Regions from separate parts of the [Clostridium] colinum genome, predicted to be linked through region 1. Evidence: a T-box and tRNA genes for the amino acid it is inferred to sense, from the RefSeq annotation. Region 1 holds a T-box; the other holds one or more tRNA genes.
The links. The T-box of region 1 lies ahead of leuS (leucine--tRNA ligase). A T-box ahead of a tRNA ligase gene usually reads a tRNA of that ligase, here a tRNA-Leu.
Positions count from the first base shown of each region.

Region 1 (7,755 bases):
ATAAACTTTTCCGTCTTCAATTATTGGTACCAGAGTAGAATCATTTTCATCTATTAAAAATTGTTTTTCATTTATTATAATTACAGGACTATTTATTGCTAACACAACAGAATTTTTAAGTTTATCTTCTGCTGTTAGTTCATTTGGTAAAGGCTCTATTGCATTTGTTTTTTTAGATGATAATTGTATTAATAAAACTGAACTTAATATTAAAAAATAAATAATTAGTATATTTAATATGATTTTATTTTTCATAAAATACCTCCAAACAAAGGTTTGTAACAATTTTTATATATTTTATCATATATTTATATATTTTTCAAATAGTTTTAATACAATTTTTATTGTTTTTATAATGTAAATATATTTTAATAAAATTATAGATTATTTTGTATTTCTATATAAAATTAATACTACAAAAATATAAAAAAATATATATTTAAAGAAAATATTGTTAATTTTATTTTTAAATTATTACATTTTTATTTCAAATAGTATATATATTGGAATTATGTCAAATTTTCTGCTATAATAATAAGAACTAGAAGAAAAATTATGGAGGCTACTTATGTTTAAATCAAAAAATATTTTTGTTATTGTGTGTACAACTGTTTTTATTATTATGTCAAACATTTGTGTATTTTCGGCACCATATGTTAATTTTAAAATAAGTTATGATGGTAAAACTTATACATACAACAAAGAAAAAGTATATTTATACGTTAATGATAAAAAAATAGAAAATTTACCTTTAGAACCTATTATTATTGATAATTACACACTTGTACCGGCAAGAGAAACATTTGAAAAAATAGGAGCAACTGTTACTTGGATTAAAAATACTGAACAAGTTCAAGTAGTATATAAAGATATAGTTGTTCTTATGAAAATAAATGATATTAATGCTACAGTTAATGGTAAATTATTTAAAATGAGTATACCACCTAAACTTATAAATGGAAAAACAATGATACCAGTTAGATTTGTAAGTGAAGCTGTTGGACTTGAAGTAAAATGGGATAATAAAACAAGAATAATAAATATTAATGAATCAGTAATTAAAGATACAACAACAGAAACAACATCAATTACAGAAACAACAACTCAAGTAAAAAATCAAGAAATAATTATAGAAAAAATAGACATGCCAGATTCTGATGAGCGAACATTTGCAATATTTGCTAATAAAAAAATTGATAAATTTGAGCAAATAATATTAGAAGATGGTTCGGTTGCTATCGATATATATAATTGTAAAAATAATATAGTAGAAACATCTTTAGAAAGTATTACAGAATTTGTATCTAATGTTACTATAGAAAATAAAGAAAATAATGTTACTAGATTTATATTTAAAACGAAAAGTTCTGTTTTAAATAATAACTTTTTATCTGAAGATGGTAAAATATTATATGTTAATTTTGGTGGAAATCCGATTAAAAAATTACAATTATTTAATGATGGAACAAATGATATATTAAAAATATATGGAGAATTTGCACCAGATATTAATATAAGAAAAAATGATTTTAATGATAAAATTAGCATAGAAATAAAAAATTCAGCTATTGTAAACTTAACAGAAGATATTAAAGAAACTAAATATATTGAAAATATTGATTATAGCAAAAGCACAAATATTATGGTAAATATAGAGGCTAATCTTAAAGAAAATGTTGATTTTTCTTATAAAAAAGAGGATAATGTAACAACTGTTACTTTAGGTTTAAACATAAATAAAGATAATAATGTAAATAATAATACAACAAATGATAATACAAATATTGTATCTGGTAGACAATTTAAAATAGAAAAAAAATCTTCTATATCTATTGATATAAATAATGTTAAACATACAGATAATTATTTAAATAAAGAATATATTCTTACTTTTGATAAGGATATAACTTCCTTAATAGCCATAGGTGAGTATAAAGTAAATAATGAGCTTGTAGATACAATTACAGTACAAAATGTTGGTGGTGTTACTCAAATTGTTCTTAAATGTAAAAAAATAACAGCAATTAATGTAACAGAAGACAATAATTATATTTATATTAATATGCTTTTACCTAAAGAAAAATATAAAAATATAGTTGTTATAGACCCTGGTCACGGAGGAGAAGCTCCAGGTACATCTGGTAATGGGCTTATTGAAAAAGATGTAAACCTTGAAATTTGTCTTATATTAAATGATTTATTTGAGGCTAATAAAGATGTTAAAGCATATTTTACAAGATTAGAAGATGTAAATCCAAGTTTTGTAGATAGAACTAATATGTCTAACGAAGTAGGGGATATGTTTATATCTATACATCAAAATGCATCTGGAAATGGCTCTACAGGACCTAATGGTACAGAAGTATTTTATTTAAACCCTAATACTAGTGATAGAGGTATTACAAGTAAGGCAATGGCAGAAATATTGCAAAAAAATCTTTTAAAAGATTTAGGACTATTAGATAGAAAAATAAAAACATCTAATTTAATTGTTCTTAGAAATAACAAAGTGCCAGCTGTTTTATGTGAAATAGGATTTTTAAGTAGTCCATCAGATGCAAGTAAGCTAGCACAAAGAGACTTTAAAGAAAAAGCAGCTCAGTCTATTTATAATGGTACATTAGAAATATTTGAAAAATATCCAAGTAAAAGATAAAATACTAAATTATAGTAAAAATACACTACAAGTATTAGTAAAATTTAATATTTGTAGTGTATTTTATTTATATATTTATTATGAAAACATATATACAATTTATGATTTTTTATTAGTAATTTTATATTTTTTATTTGTAAAATATTTTAATTATTTATATTTTTATATCACTAAAACGGTAAAGAACAAAATTAAAATAATTTATCACAATATAAAAATAAACCCAGTTATCATATTAAAGATAACTGGGGAAAAAGATAATAAAAAATTATTTCATAGAATCTTTAGAACCTAAAACATTTTCAATTTTATCTTCTACTAATTTTTGGATAAGCTCTCTACTATCACCTAAATATCCTCTAGGGTCGAAAGCAGAAGGATTTTCTCCAAAGAATTTTCTAATACCTGCTGTCATAGCAAGTCTTAAATCTGTATCCATATTTATTTTACATACAGCCATACTAGACGCTTTTCTAAGCATATCATTAGGAATACCGCTAGCACCATCAATTTTACCACCAAAATCATTGCACATTTTTACGCAATTTTGGTCAACAGAAGAAGCACCGTGTAAAACGATAGGGAAATTATGTATACCTTCAGATTCTAATTTAGCAGTAATATTTTCTAAAATATCAAATCTTAATTTAGCTTCACCTTTAAATTTGTAAGCACCATGGCTTGTACCAATAGCAATAGCTAAAGAGTCTACGCCTGTTCTTTTGATAAAGTCAACAGCTTGTTCTGGGTCTGTGTAAGTAGCATGTTCTTCAGAAACATTAACATCGTCTTCCACACCAGCAAGCATACCAAGTTCAGCTTCAACTACAACACCTTTAGAGTGAGCATAGTCTACAACTTCTTTAGTTTTAGCAACATTTTCTTCATATTCAAAATGAGAACCATCAAACATAACAGATGTAAAGCCAGCATCAATAACTTTTTTTACTGTTTCTAAGTCTGGACCGTGGTCTAAGTGTACAGCAATATCTATACCAGTCTCTTCGATAGCAGCATTAACCATAGCCATTAAATATTTAGGACCAGCATATGCTAAAGCACTTTTAGAAACTTGTAAAATAACAGCAGAATTAAGTTTTGCAGCTGCATTTACAACCCCTTGTATGATTTCCATATTATTGATGTTAAAAGCACCGATAGCATATTTACCTTCGAAAGCTTTTTCAAACATTTCCTTAGTAGTTACTAAAGCCATTTTATTATCTCCCTTCAAAAAAACATTTTTGTAATATAATTATAATATATTTTTAATATTAATACAACAGTTAAATTAAATTTTATCCAAAATAATTTAATAGCTATTTAATGTATAAAATTTATGATATAATAAAATAAAAAGGAGAGATACTTTAATGATATATATTTTTTTAATAATATTTTTAATATTAATAGATTTAATAAGCAAAAGGTATATTAATAAAAAATATAAAATAAATGAAGAAAAAAGTTTGTATAAAAATAAAATTTATATTCGTCATATAAAAAATGAAGGGCTTGCTTATGGAATTTTAAAAAACAGTAAAAAATTAATATATATAATAGTTTTTATATGTACATTACTTGTAAGTATATTATTTTATTGTGCTTTTAAAGAAAACTCTAAATTAAAAAAGATAGCTTTTTCATTTGCTTTAGGAGGAGCCTTAGGAAATTTTATAGAAAGGATAAAAAACAAAAGTATAACAGATTTTATATATATAAAATATAAAAATGCACCAATTTTTAATTTTGCAGATATTTTTTTATTCATATCATCAATACTTCTAATTATAAAAGAAATAAAAGATATTATAATTAGAAAATAAGTTTTTAAATGTTTTACTAATATTAAGTATAATAAAAATTTTTATGCATATGATATAAATATTCATATATTTGAGGTGATTTTATGAATTTAAAAAAATATCATATAATAGGGTTTATTTTTACAGCAGTATTAGGAACTATTTTACATTTTACATATAACTTTTTTGATAAAAATATTATAATAGGTTATTTTACTCCAGTTAATGAAAGTACTTGGGAACATTTAAAACTATTAATAACGCCAATTATAATATTTTCTATATATGAATATTTTTCATATGGAAAAGATTTAGAAAATTTTATTATTGTTAAGGCTTTGTCTATATTATTAGGAATGTGTGTTATTGTAGTAGCATTTTACACTTATACAGGGATTATAGGTAAAAATTATTTATTACTAGATATAGGAACATTTATTTTAGCTTCATTTTTATCTTATTATTTTTCTTATAAAATGTTAAAAAATAAAATTTTTTATAATGAAAATAGCAAATATATAGGTGTATCAATAATATTTATTATACTTATTTTAATGATAAACTTTACAACAAACCCACCTAAAATAAACTTATTTTTAGATACTACAACAAATACTTATGGTATAGAGTAATATTTTTATAAAATAATACTTGAAATAGTATTTATTTTATGGTATAAATTATATTATGTAAATGCAATGAAGAGGACTATTAAGCAAAATAAGTATTTTTAGAGAGTTGACGGTTGGTGTAAGTCAATATTACTTTTTGCCCAACTCACCTTGGAGCAGAAATACTGAAGTAATAGTAGGTATTTTCGGTTTGTCCCCGTTACAGACTTATAAGTGCGTAATTTTAGGTTTTACCTTTTACGAAATAGAGTGGTACCACGGAAAAGCCCCTTTCGTCTCTATATTTTAAGGCTTGTGCTTTAAATGAGATAAAGGGGCTTTATTATAACTAAATTTAAATTTTGGAGGTAAATATGAATAGATACGATTTTAATAGTATAGAAAAAAAGTGGCGTAAAATTTGGGAAGAAAATCCAATAAATCCTACAAACACTAATAAGCCAAAATATTATTGTTTAGATATGTTTCCATATCCATCTGGTAATGGTTTACACGTAGGTCATTGGAGAGGATATGTGTTAAGTGATGTTATAAGTAGATATAAAGTTTTACAAGGGTACGAAGTGTTGCATCCTATGGGGTGGGATGCGTTTGGTTTGCCAGCTGAAAATTATGCTATAAAAACTGGAACACATCCATCTGTAGCAACATCTAAAAGTATATCTAATGTTAAAAGACAATTAAAAGAAATAAGTGCTATTTATGATTGGGACAAAGAAATAAATACAACAGACCCTAAATATTATAAATGGACTCAATGGATATTTTTAAAAATGTTTGAAAATGGGCTTGCATATGAAAAAGAAATGCCTTTAAATTGGTGTCCTAGCTGTAAAGCCGTTTTAGCTAATGAAGAGGCTACAAATGGTGAATGTGATAGATGTGGTTCACAGGTTACAAAGAAAAATCTTAGACAATGGATGCTTAAAATTACAAATTATGCAGAAAGACTTTTAAATGACCTAGATAAATTAGATTGGCCAGAAAAAGTTAAAAAAATGCAAGCAGATTGGATAGGAAAAAGCTATGGTGCTGAAATAGATTTTTCGGTAGAAGGTAAAGAAGACAAAATTAAAGTATTTACAACAAGACCAGATACTTTATATGGTGCTTGTTTTATGGTTTTAGCACCAGAGCATAACATCATAAAAGATATTGTTACAGATGAACAAAAAGAAGCAGTAGAACAATATATATTTGAAGCTAGTACAAAATCATCTGTTGATAGAATGACAGAAAAAGAAAAAACAGGTGTATTTACTGGTGCTTATGGTATAAATCCATTAAATAATAAAAAATTACCTATATGGATTTCAGACTATGTATTAGCAGATTATGGAACAGGGGCTATTATGTGTGTTCCAGCTCATGATGAGAGAGATTTTGCATTTGCTAAAAAGTTTGATTTGCCTATTGTACAAATTATAAAAAAAGCCGATGAAGATATAAAAGATAATCTAGAACAAGCATTTTTAGAAGAAGGTGTTATGGTTAATTCTGATAAATTTAATGGTATAAAATCTTCTGAGGCAAAAGAAGTTATTGCTTCATTTTTGGAAGAACAGGGAATAGGTAAAAAAACTGTAAATTATAAACTTAGAGATTGGGTATTTTCAAGACAGCGTTATTGGGGAGAGCCTATACCTTTGGTACATTGTGATAAATGTGGTGTAGTAGGTGTTAAAGAAGAAGATTTACCAGTAGAACTACCTAATGTATCATCATATCAACCAACAAGCACAGGAGAATCTCCTCTTGCAGATATAGAAGAATGGGTAAATACTACTTGTCCTAAATGTGGTGGTAAGGCTAAAAGAGAAACAAATACAATGCCTCAATGGGCAGGGTCTTCTTGGTATTTTCTTAGATATTGTGATGTAAATAATGATACTCAACTTGCAAGCAAAGAAGCCTTAAAAAAATGGTTACCAGTTGATATGTATGTAGGTGGTATAGAACACGCGGTATTACATCTTTTATATGCAAGATTTTACACTAAATTTTTAAAAGATATAGGAGTAGTAGATTTTGAAGAGCCATTTTTACATTTATTCAATCAAGGTATGATTACTAAAGATGGAGCTAAAATGAGTAAATCTAAAGGAAATGTTGTATCTCCTGACGAACTTGTAGAAAAATATGGTTGTGATTCTTTAAGATTATATGAACTTTTTGTAGGTCCACCAGAAATAGACTGTGAGTGGGATGACAGTGGAATAGATGGTACATTTAGATATTTAAATAAAGTTTGGAAATTTATAGATGAGTATAAAGATAAAATAGTAGAACCTAGTGATGAAATGGTTAAACTTCGTCATAAAATGGTATATGAAATAACAATAAGATTAGAGGCTTTAACATTAAATACGGTTGTTTCAGGATTTATGGAATTTACAAATAAAATAATTGCCGAAGCTAAAAATATAGGTGGTGTAGATAAAGATACATTAGAAACAATTATTATACTTTTATCTCCATTTACACCTCATATTTGCGAAGAACTTTGGCAAATGATAGGACACACTGAAACTGTGTTTAAAAATGAGTGGTGTACTTATGATGAAGAAAAAATGAAAGATAGTACAATAGAAATAGCTTTACAGATAAATGGTAAAGTTAAAGGTAGCCTTAAAATAGATGCAGATGCTAATAAAGATGAAGT
Region 1 is NZ_OW712331.1:1,365,858-1,373,612, reverse strand. It holds gene NBW53_RS06810 (stalk domain-containing protein) at 1-255, opposite strand, end outside; gene NBW53_RS06805 (N-acetylmuramoyl-L-alanine amidase) at 569-2,656, shown strand; gene NBW53_RS06800 (class II fructose-bisphosphate aldolase) at 2,925-3,872, opposite strand; gene lspA (signal peptidase II) at 4,030-4,482, shown strand; gene NBW53_RS06790 (DUF6512 family protein) at 4,566-5,093, shown strand; T-box leader at 5,151-5,376, shown strand; gene leuS (leucine--tRNA ligase) at 5,447-7,755, shown strand, end outside.

Region 2 (7,755 bases), 350 kb from region 1:
CATAATTAGTATCAAATTTTTTAATACATTTTAAAAGCCCAATAGACCCTATCTGAAATAAATCTTCTGCATCATATCCTCTGTTTAAAAATCTTTTTACAACACTCCATATAAGCCCAGAATTTTGTTCTATTATTATTTCTACCGCTTTATCGTCTCCGTTTTGTGCAAGTTTTATTAGCTCTAATATATCACCATTCATTAGGTAACCTCCTTGCACTAATTTTTATTTATTTTTTTTGCCAAACAAACTTTTGTACCTTCACCTAGCTTAGATATTACCTCTATACTATCCATAAATGTTTCCATAACAGTAAAACCCATTCCAGAGCGCTCCATATTTGGCTTTGATGTATAAAGTGGTTCCATAGCTTTTTCTATATTTTCAATTCCTTTTCCTTTATCCTCTATGTCTATATATAATGTGTCATTTAATATTTTACATTCTATATGTATTTTGCCATTTTCTATCCCTTCATAGCCGTGTATTATAGCATTAGTAACGGCTTCAGATACTGCCATTTTTATGTCATCTAACTGTTCTAAAGTTGGGTCTAATTGTGTAGCAAAAGCAGAAACGCTTATTCTTGCAAAAGCCTCATTTTTAGAATTAGCATCTAATATTAAACTAACTTTATTACTATATTGCATTTTTTATTCTCCTCCTATATGCTATTTATAGCCTCTTCTTTTGTTACAAAACAATTTATTAATTTGTTAAGCCCAGACATATCAAATATTCTTTTGGCATTATCTTTTAAACCAAATGCACATATTTTACCATTTTTTTCTTGTACTATTTTATATCTTCCTATAATCATTCCTATACCAGAGCTATCCATAAAATTTATATCTTCAAAATCTAAAATCATATTTTGACAACCTTGTTTATTAAATTCTCTATCTATTTTATCTCTTATATCTTCTGTATAATGATGGTCTATTTCTCCATATAATTTAACTAATAATGTTCTATTAATTTTACTACACTCTATTTTCACTTTTATTCCTCCTTAGTTTATGTATATATATATAATAACTTAATACATATACTCTTATCAACTTAAATCAAACTCATTAATTTTACTTTTTTTTATAAAATACTTTACTTTTTGATAAATACTGATAAAATATTTATATATTATACATTTTATGGAGGTGAAAAATGGAACCATTAACAGAAAAACAACAACTTATTTTAGATTATATAAAAACTCAAGTTAAACTAAATGGTGTCGTTCCATCTATTAGAGAAATTTGTAAAGCAACTGGCCTTTCTTCTACTTCTTCTGTTCATCTTCATCTGGAAAGCTTAGAAAAAAAAGGCTATATAAAAAGAAAACAATCAAAAAATAGAAATATTGAAATTTTAGAAAAAAATTTTTATAATAACTACTATGAAGAATTAGTAAATATACCTATATTAGGCGATGTATCTGCTGGGTTACCTACCTTTGCAACAGAAAGTATTGAAAGCTATTTTCCTATCCCTGTTACCTATTTAAAAAATAATGATGCTTTTATGCTACGAGTTTTTGGAGATAGTATGATAAATGCTGGTATACATGATGGAGATTTAGTTTTAGTAAACAAACAGTCTACTGCTAATAATAGAGATATAGTTATAGCTTTAATAGATGATGAAACAACTTGTAAAAGATTTTTTATAGAAAATAATACTGTAATTTTAAAACCAGAAAATGATTTATACAAACCTATAATATGTAAAAATGTTACTATTTTAGGAAAAGTAATAGGTCTTTTTAGGAGTTTTTAATCTATGAATAAAGATTTTTTAAATAGCTTAATAAAAAAATCTGATTTAAAAAATACAGATTATTTTGTATATAATAAATCAAAAACTATAAAAAATAACACAGAAAAAAATATTATATTTACAACTATATCTAACCCAAATTTTAAAAATTATATTGTACTAGACTTTGAAACAACAGGTTTATCACATATTAATGATAAAATTGTAGAAATAGGTGCTTTAAAAATAATAGATAATAATATAAAAGATAAATTTGATACACTTATAAATCCCAAAACTACTATCCCACCTTTTATATCCAGTAAAATTAATATTACAAATGATATGGTTAAAAATAAGCCTTTTATTGAGGATATTTTTAAAGATTTTTTTGATTTTTTAGAAGATTTACCACTAGTTATACATAATGCAAAATTTGATATGAAATTTTTAATTCATAATACAAATAATTTAGGGTTTGATATTAAAAACTCTGCATTAGATACTGTTTCTGTTACAAAAACTTTATTTCCAGAGCTAAAAAAATACAATCTAGCTTTTTTATGTAATCATTTTAACATATCAAATCCAAATGCTCATAGAGCTATGTCAGATGTTTTAGCTACGTATGAATTATACAAAATTTTATATAATAAATTTAATAAATAAAAAAATAGCCACCTTAAATTATGTTTTAAAGTGGCTATTTTTTTATTTATTATTTATAATATTGTAATTTTCATCTGTATTATACCAACCAGTTATTTTCCATTTATCCCCTTCTATCTTTAAATAGTAAAGATAATAATAAGTTTGAAATAGATTATCTTTTTTATCAACTTTTACATATGCTATATTATTATTTCTTGGGTCATACATAGTTGGCTTAACTTCTATACTTGTTATTTTTACTTTATTTTCTTTTAAATTTTCTATGCTAGCTAAAACATTATTTGTTTGTTCTTCTAAAGAGTTTTTAGATATTATTTCATCTGATAACAAAATTCTTTGTTTTTCTAATATATTAGAAACTATTGACATATCTTTTATTTTATCTCCATATAAAAGCTTATATCCTTCTGTATATAAACTAACTACTTCTTCTGGTGTTTTAGGATAATTTTCTTCACTTATGCTCATAACTTTTTCATATATTGGTTTTGCAACAGATTTATCTTCTTTATCAAAATATCCTGCTGTATCATTACTATTAATGCTAGAAAAAACAAAAAAACCTATTAAAATAAAAATAACTAAAATTATAAAAAGTATACCTATTACATTATTCCCTTTTTTTGTCATAGTATCACCTCTATTTTATAATATCTTTTATAATATCCCACAAATTTTCTCTTCCATCTTTAGTTTGGCTAGAAAAAGGAAGTAATATATCTTCTTTATCAAGCTCAAGACTTTTTCTTATTACTGCTAAATGTTTATTTATTTGGCTTCTTTTTAATTTATCACTTTTTGTAGTAACTATTATTATTTTATACCCATAATGTTTTAGCCAATCATACATTATTTTATCATTATTACTAGGTTCGTGTCTTATATCTATTAATAATATTATAGATTTTAATTGCTCTCTTTCTAAAAGATATTCTTCTATCATTTTGCCCCATTTTTCAATTTCAGACTTAGAAGCTCTAGCATAACCATATCCTGGTAAATCTACAAAATGTACTATATTTTCTATGTTATAAAAATTTATAGTTCTTGTTTTTCCAGGGTTTTGGCTTGTTCTTGCTAAAGATTTTCTATTTACCATACAATTTATAAGAGAAGATTTTCCTACGTTAGATTTTCCTACAAAGGCTATTTCTGGTAAATCTGTATTAGGGTATTGGTCTTTTCTTCCACAAACTGCCGTCAATTCTACATTATTTACATTCATAAAACTCTCCTTATTGTCATATCTCTAGATATGTTAAGCCTATATTTTAATTTATATATATATTATTTATCTTTAATCGTTATTTGTCAATAGCTATTTAAATTTTATAAAAATGATAACAAACTATTTGAAATATATATAAATTTATTGTATAATTTAGGAAAGTTTTTACGTTAATAAAAATATCTTTTTATAAAGGAGGTAGATTATGCAAAATCTAATAGAAATTTTTAAAGCTATATTTTTAGGTATTGTTGAAGGTATAACTGAATGGTTGCCTATTAGTAGTACTGGTCATATGATTTTAGTAGAACAAGTTTTATCCCTTAATTTAAGTGATAAATTTAAAGAAATGTTTTTTGTTGTTATCCAACTTGGTGCTATATTAGCTGTTATATTTATATATTTTCATAAGCTAAACCCATTTTCACCTAGTAAAACAAAAAGACAAAAGCATCAAACATTTATCCTTTGGTTTAAGGTTATATTTGCTTGTATACCTGCTGGAATAATAGGTATTTTATTTGATGACAAAATAGACGCTTTATTTTATAACTATCCAACCGTTGCTACTATGTTAATTGTTTATGGTATACTATTTATATATATAGAAAATGTTCATAAAGATAAATCTTTTAAAGTAAATACATTAAATGCTTTATCTTACAAAACTGCTTTTTTTATTGGACTTTTTCAAGTTTTAGCCCTAATACCTGGTACATCTAGGTCTGGAGCTACCATAGTAGGCGCTATGCTTATTGGTACATCTAGAGTTGTAGCTACAGAATTTACGTTCTTTTTAGCTATTCCTGTTATGCTTGGTGCTAGCCTTTTAAAAGTCTTAAAATTTGGCTTTGAATGGAGCCCTCTAGAAATACAAGTTTTATTATCTGGAACAATTGTTTCTTTTGTTGTTTCTATATTTGCTATAAAATTTTTAGTAAACTATATAAAAACTAACAATTTTAAAGTATTTGGATATTATAGAATTATACTTGGTATAATAGTTTTAGGTTTCTTTTTCTTAAATAAATAACTAAATAAATTTAATATAATATAAAAAACTGGGAAAAATAATTTTATAAATTTATAAAGGAGTTACTAAAATGAAAAAATTTATAATATTTTTCTTAGTTTTTTTTATTTTATCTAACAATATAGTTTTGGCAGATAATAAAGAAAAAATCGTTAAAGTTGACGCAAAAAGTGCTATATTAATGGACTATGAAACTGGTAGAGTTCTTTTTGCAAAAAATGAAACAGAACCAATGGCTATGGCTAGTACAACAAAAATAATGACTGCTATACTTGCAATAGAAAATGGAAATTTAGAAGATACTGTTAAAGTTAGTAAAAATGCTACAAAAGCTCCTCCAGTAAAGATGAACTTAAAAGAAAATGAAGAAATAAAACTAAAAGACTTGCTATATGCATTAATGTTACAATCTTCTAATGATGCTGCTGTAGCAATAGCAGAACATATAGATAAAGATGTAGATACATTTTGTAATAATATGACAAAAAAGGCAAAAGATATAGGTGCAAAAGATACAGTATTTAGAACACCTAATGGGTTAGATGCTTTAGACCATCATTCCACTGCATATGATATGTCTTTAATAGCAAGATATGCTCTTAATAATAAACAGTTTGTAGATATTATAAATACAAAACAAGTTAGTTTTAAAACTAATATGTCTTCTTATGATGTAATAAATAAAAACAGACTTTTATCCGAATTTGAAGGAGCTAATGGTGTAAAAACAGGCTTTACAAATAAAGCTGGACATTGTTTTGTTGGCTCTGCTACACAAAATGGTATGACTCTTATATCTGTTGTATTAGCTAGTGGCTGGGGAGAAAAAGGAAAAAAACAAAAATGGGTAGATACAAAAACTCTATTAAACTATGGATTTGAAAATTTTTCTTATGAAAAAATACTATCTAAAGATGACTGTACAGACACTATATCTATTATAAAAGGTGAAGAAAATACTATGCCTTTATACTATGAAGATGATATTGTTTTACCTTTATCTAAAGATGAAAAAAATAATATATCTATTAAATTAGATTATATAAAAACTTTAAATGCACCTGTAAAAAAAGATGAAAAAGTAGGTGTTGCTTATATATATATTAATAATAGCCTTGTAGCACAAACTAATATATTACCAAAAAAAGATATTGATAAAAAAACATTTTATTCATATATAAATGAAATATTTAAAAATTGGATTAATATTTTAAATTAAATATTATTATTAATCATTAATTTTAATAAACCCACCAAATAAACTGGTGGGTTTGTAATATATTTTTACTATTTTAAAGCTTTTTCTTTTATATCAAAGCAAGATACTGAGATAGACATAAAAGCTCCTATCAAAGGTAAATAAATGTCATAAATATCACTAGAGTTTAAACATAAAACACTAAAAATCAAGTTAAAAATACCAAATCCTATAAAAATAAATTTTAAAGGTTTATATGCTTCGTTACTATCTGAAAGAATTTTTTCTTTTAAAAGTATAATTATCGATATAAAATATAAAATATATGATGTTATCATTATGCTATTTTCATATGTAGTACTAAGTTTTGCAATAATATTTAATATAAAAGATAAATAAACTAAATTTTTTACAACTTTACTTTTAACGTGCTTTAAAAAACATATTATAATCAAACAAATATATCGTTGTAACATATTATAGCCTCCTTTAAACTTTATTTCTTATTTAATATTATACTCTTTTATTTTTCTATTTCAATAGTAGAAATTAACATTTTTTATTATATTTTAAATTAAAAAATTATATATTTTACAAATATAAGTTATTTTCTACTAAATTATAAAAATCTTTTTTATGTATATAGCATATTTACATATTAAAAAGCTAGTACCTAAAAGGTACTAGCTTCTATTATATGCGGATAGTGGGACTTGAACCCACACTCCTAGGAACTAGATTCTAAGTCTAGCGCGTCTGCCATTCCGCCATATCCGCTAATATTGACTGCCAATATAATATAACATATATTTTATATTGTGTCAATAGTTTTTAAATATTTTAACTTTTGCTTTCATTTTTTTGATTATTTTCTATTAAACTTAAAAATGGATATGGATTTATCCAAAATTCATCTTTAGTAAGTGTAGTTTCTGCTTCTATTCCTAAATGTAGGTGAACCTCAAAATTACCTTTTGTTCCTTCAATTTTACTATACCCTGTATTTCCCATATACCCTATGACATTACCTGCTAATATTTTTTGCCCCTTTTCAATCCCTTCTTCATAACTATCTAAATGAGCATAATAATAATAGTTACCACTTTTGGCCTTTATCCCTACTCTGTATCCTCCTTTTTCATTCCACCATAATGACAATTTAAAACTTTAAAATATTTTAAATACATTTTTTATAATTAAAATATATTTGTACAGTTTTATTTTCAAATACAACAATTTTTTTTATTAAAATTTTTATTATATCACTTGTTAATACTTGTTTATCTTTAAAACTTAAATAACTACCTTTTTTATTAAAATCATTTTTTATCAAATTTAGCTTATTTTCTAATATATTTTTAGTTTTTATCAAATTTTCTTCTTTTTCTAAATACATATTTTTATTAAAAATATAATCATCTTCTAATAAAATATTATTTATGTAATCTTCATATATTATTTTAGAAAAGTTTTTTAATTTTATTATTTCATTTTCAATATCTTTAATTTTTTTAATTAACATACTTTCTTCTAAATATAAATTATTTTTATTTAAATTTGATATATCCTTTAAGTTTATAAATAATTCTACTTGATTTTTTATTTCATTAAAAACTATTTCTTCAATATAAATTGATTTTATTGTTTTAAACTTGCAATTATTTATGCTATGATATTTACATTCAAAAAAATCATACAGACTTATATCATATTTAGTTTTTTTGCTTTTTTGTCTTCTTATCAAATTTTTATTACATTCACCACATTTTATATATCCTTTAAATATATTTTCTTTTTTATCTAGCATTTTCTTGTTATTATTATAAATTTCATTTGCTCTACTATTTATATTTTGTACTTTAATAAAC
Region 2 is NZ_OW712331.1:1,713,447-1,721,201, forward strand. It holds gene sigF (RNA polymerase sporulation sigma factor SigF) at 1-202, opposite strand, end outside; gene spoIIAB (anti-sigma F factor) at 220-651, opposite strand; gene spoIIAA (anti-sigma F factor antagonist) at 666-1,001, opposite strand; gene lexA (transcriptional repressor LexA) at 1,166-1,777, shown strand; gene NBW53_RS08350 (3'-5' exonuclease) at 1,781-2,425, shown strand; gene NBW53_RS08355 (DUF6715 family protein) at 2,468-3,058, opposite strand; gene yihA (ribosome biogenesis GTP-binding protein YihA/YsxC) at 3,069-3,653, opposite strand; gene NBW53_RS08365 (undecaprenyl-diphosphate phosphatase) at 3,862-4,689, shown strand; gene NBW53_RS08370 (D-alanyl-D-alanine carboxypeptidase family protein) at 4,760-5,908, shown strand; gene NBW53_RS08375 (hypothetical protein) at 5,977-6,363, opposite strand; tRNA gene NBW53_RS08380 (tRNA-Leu) at 6,586-6,664, opposite strand; gene NBW53_RS08385 (M23 family metallopeptidase) at 6,728-7,045, opposite strand; gene NBW53_RS08390 (recombinase family protein) at 7,065-7,755, opposite strand, start outside.
Region 2: it encodes a tRNA-Leu, which carries the amino acid that the T-box ahead of leuS (leucine--tRNA ligase) is inferred to sense. The anticodon was not compared.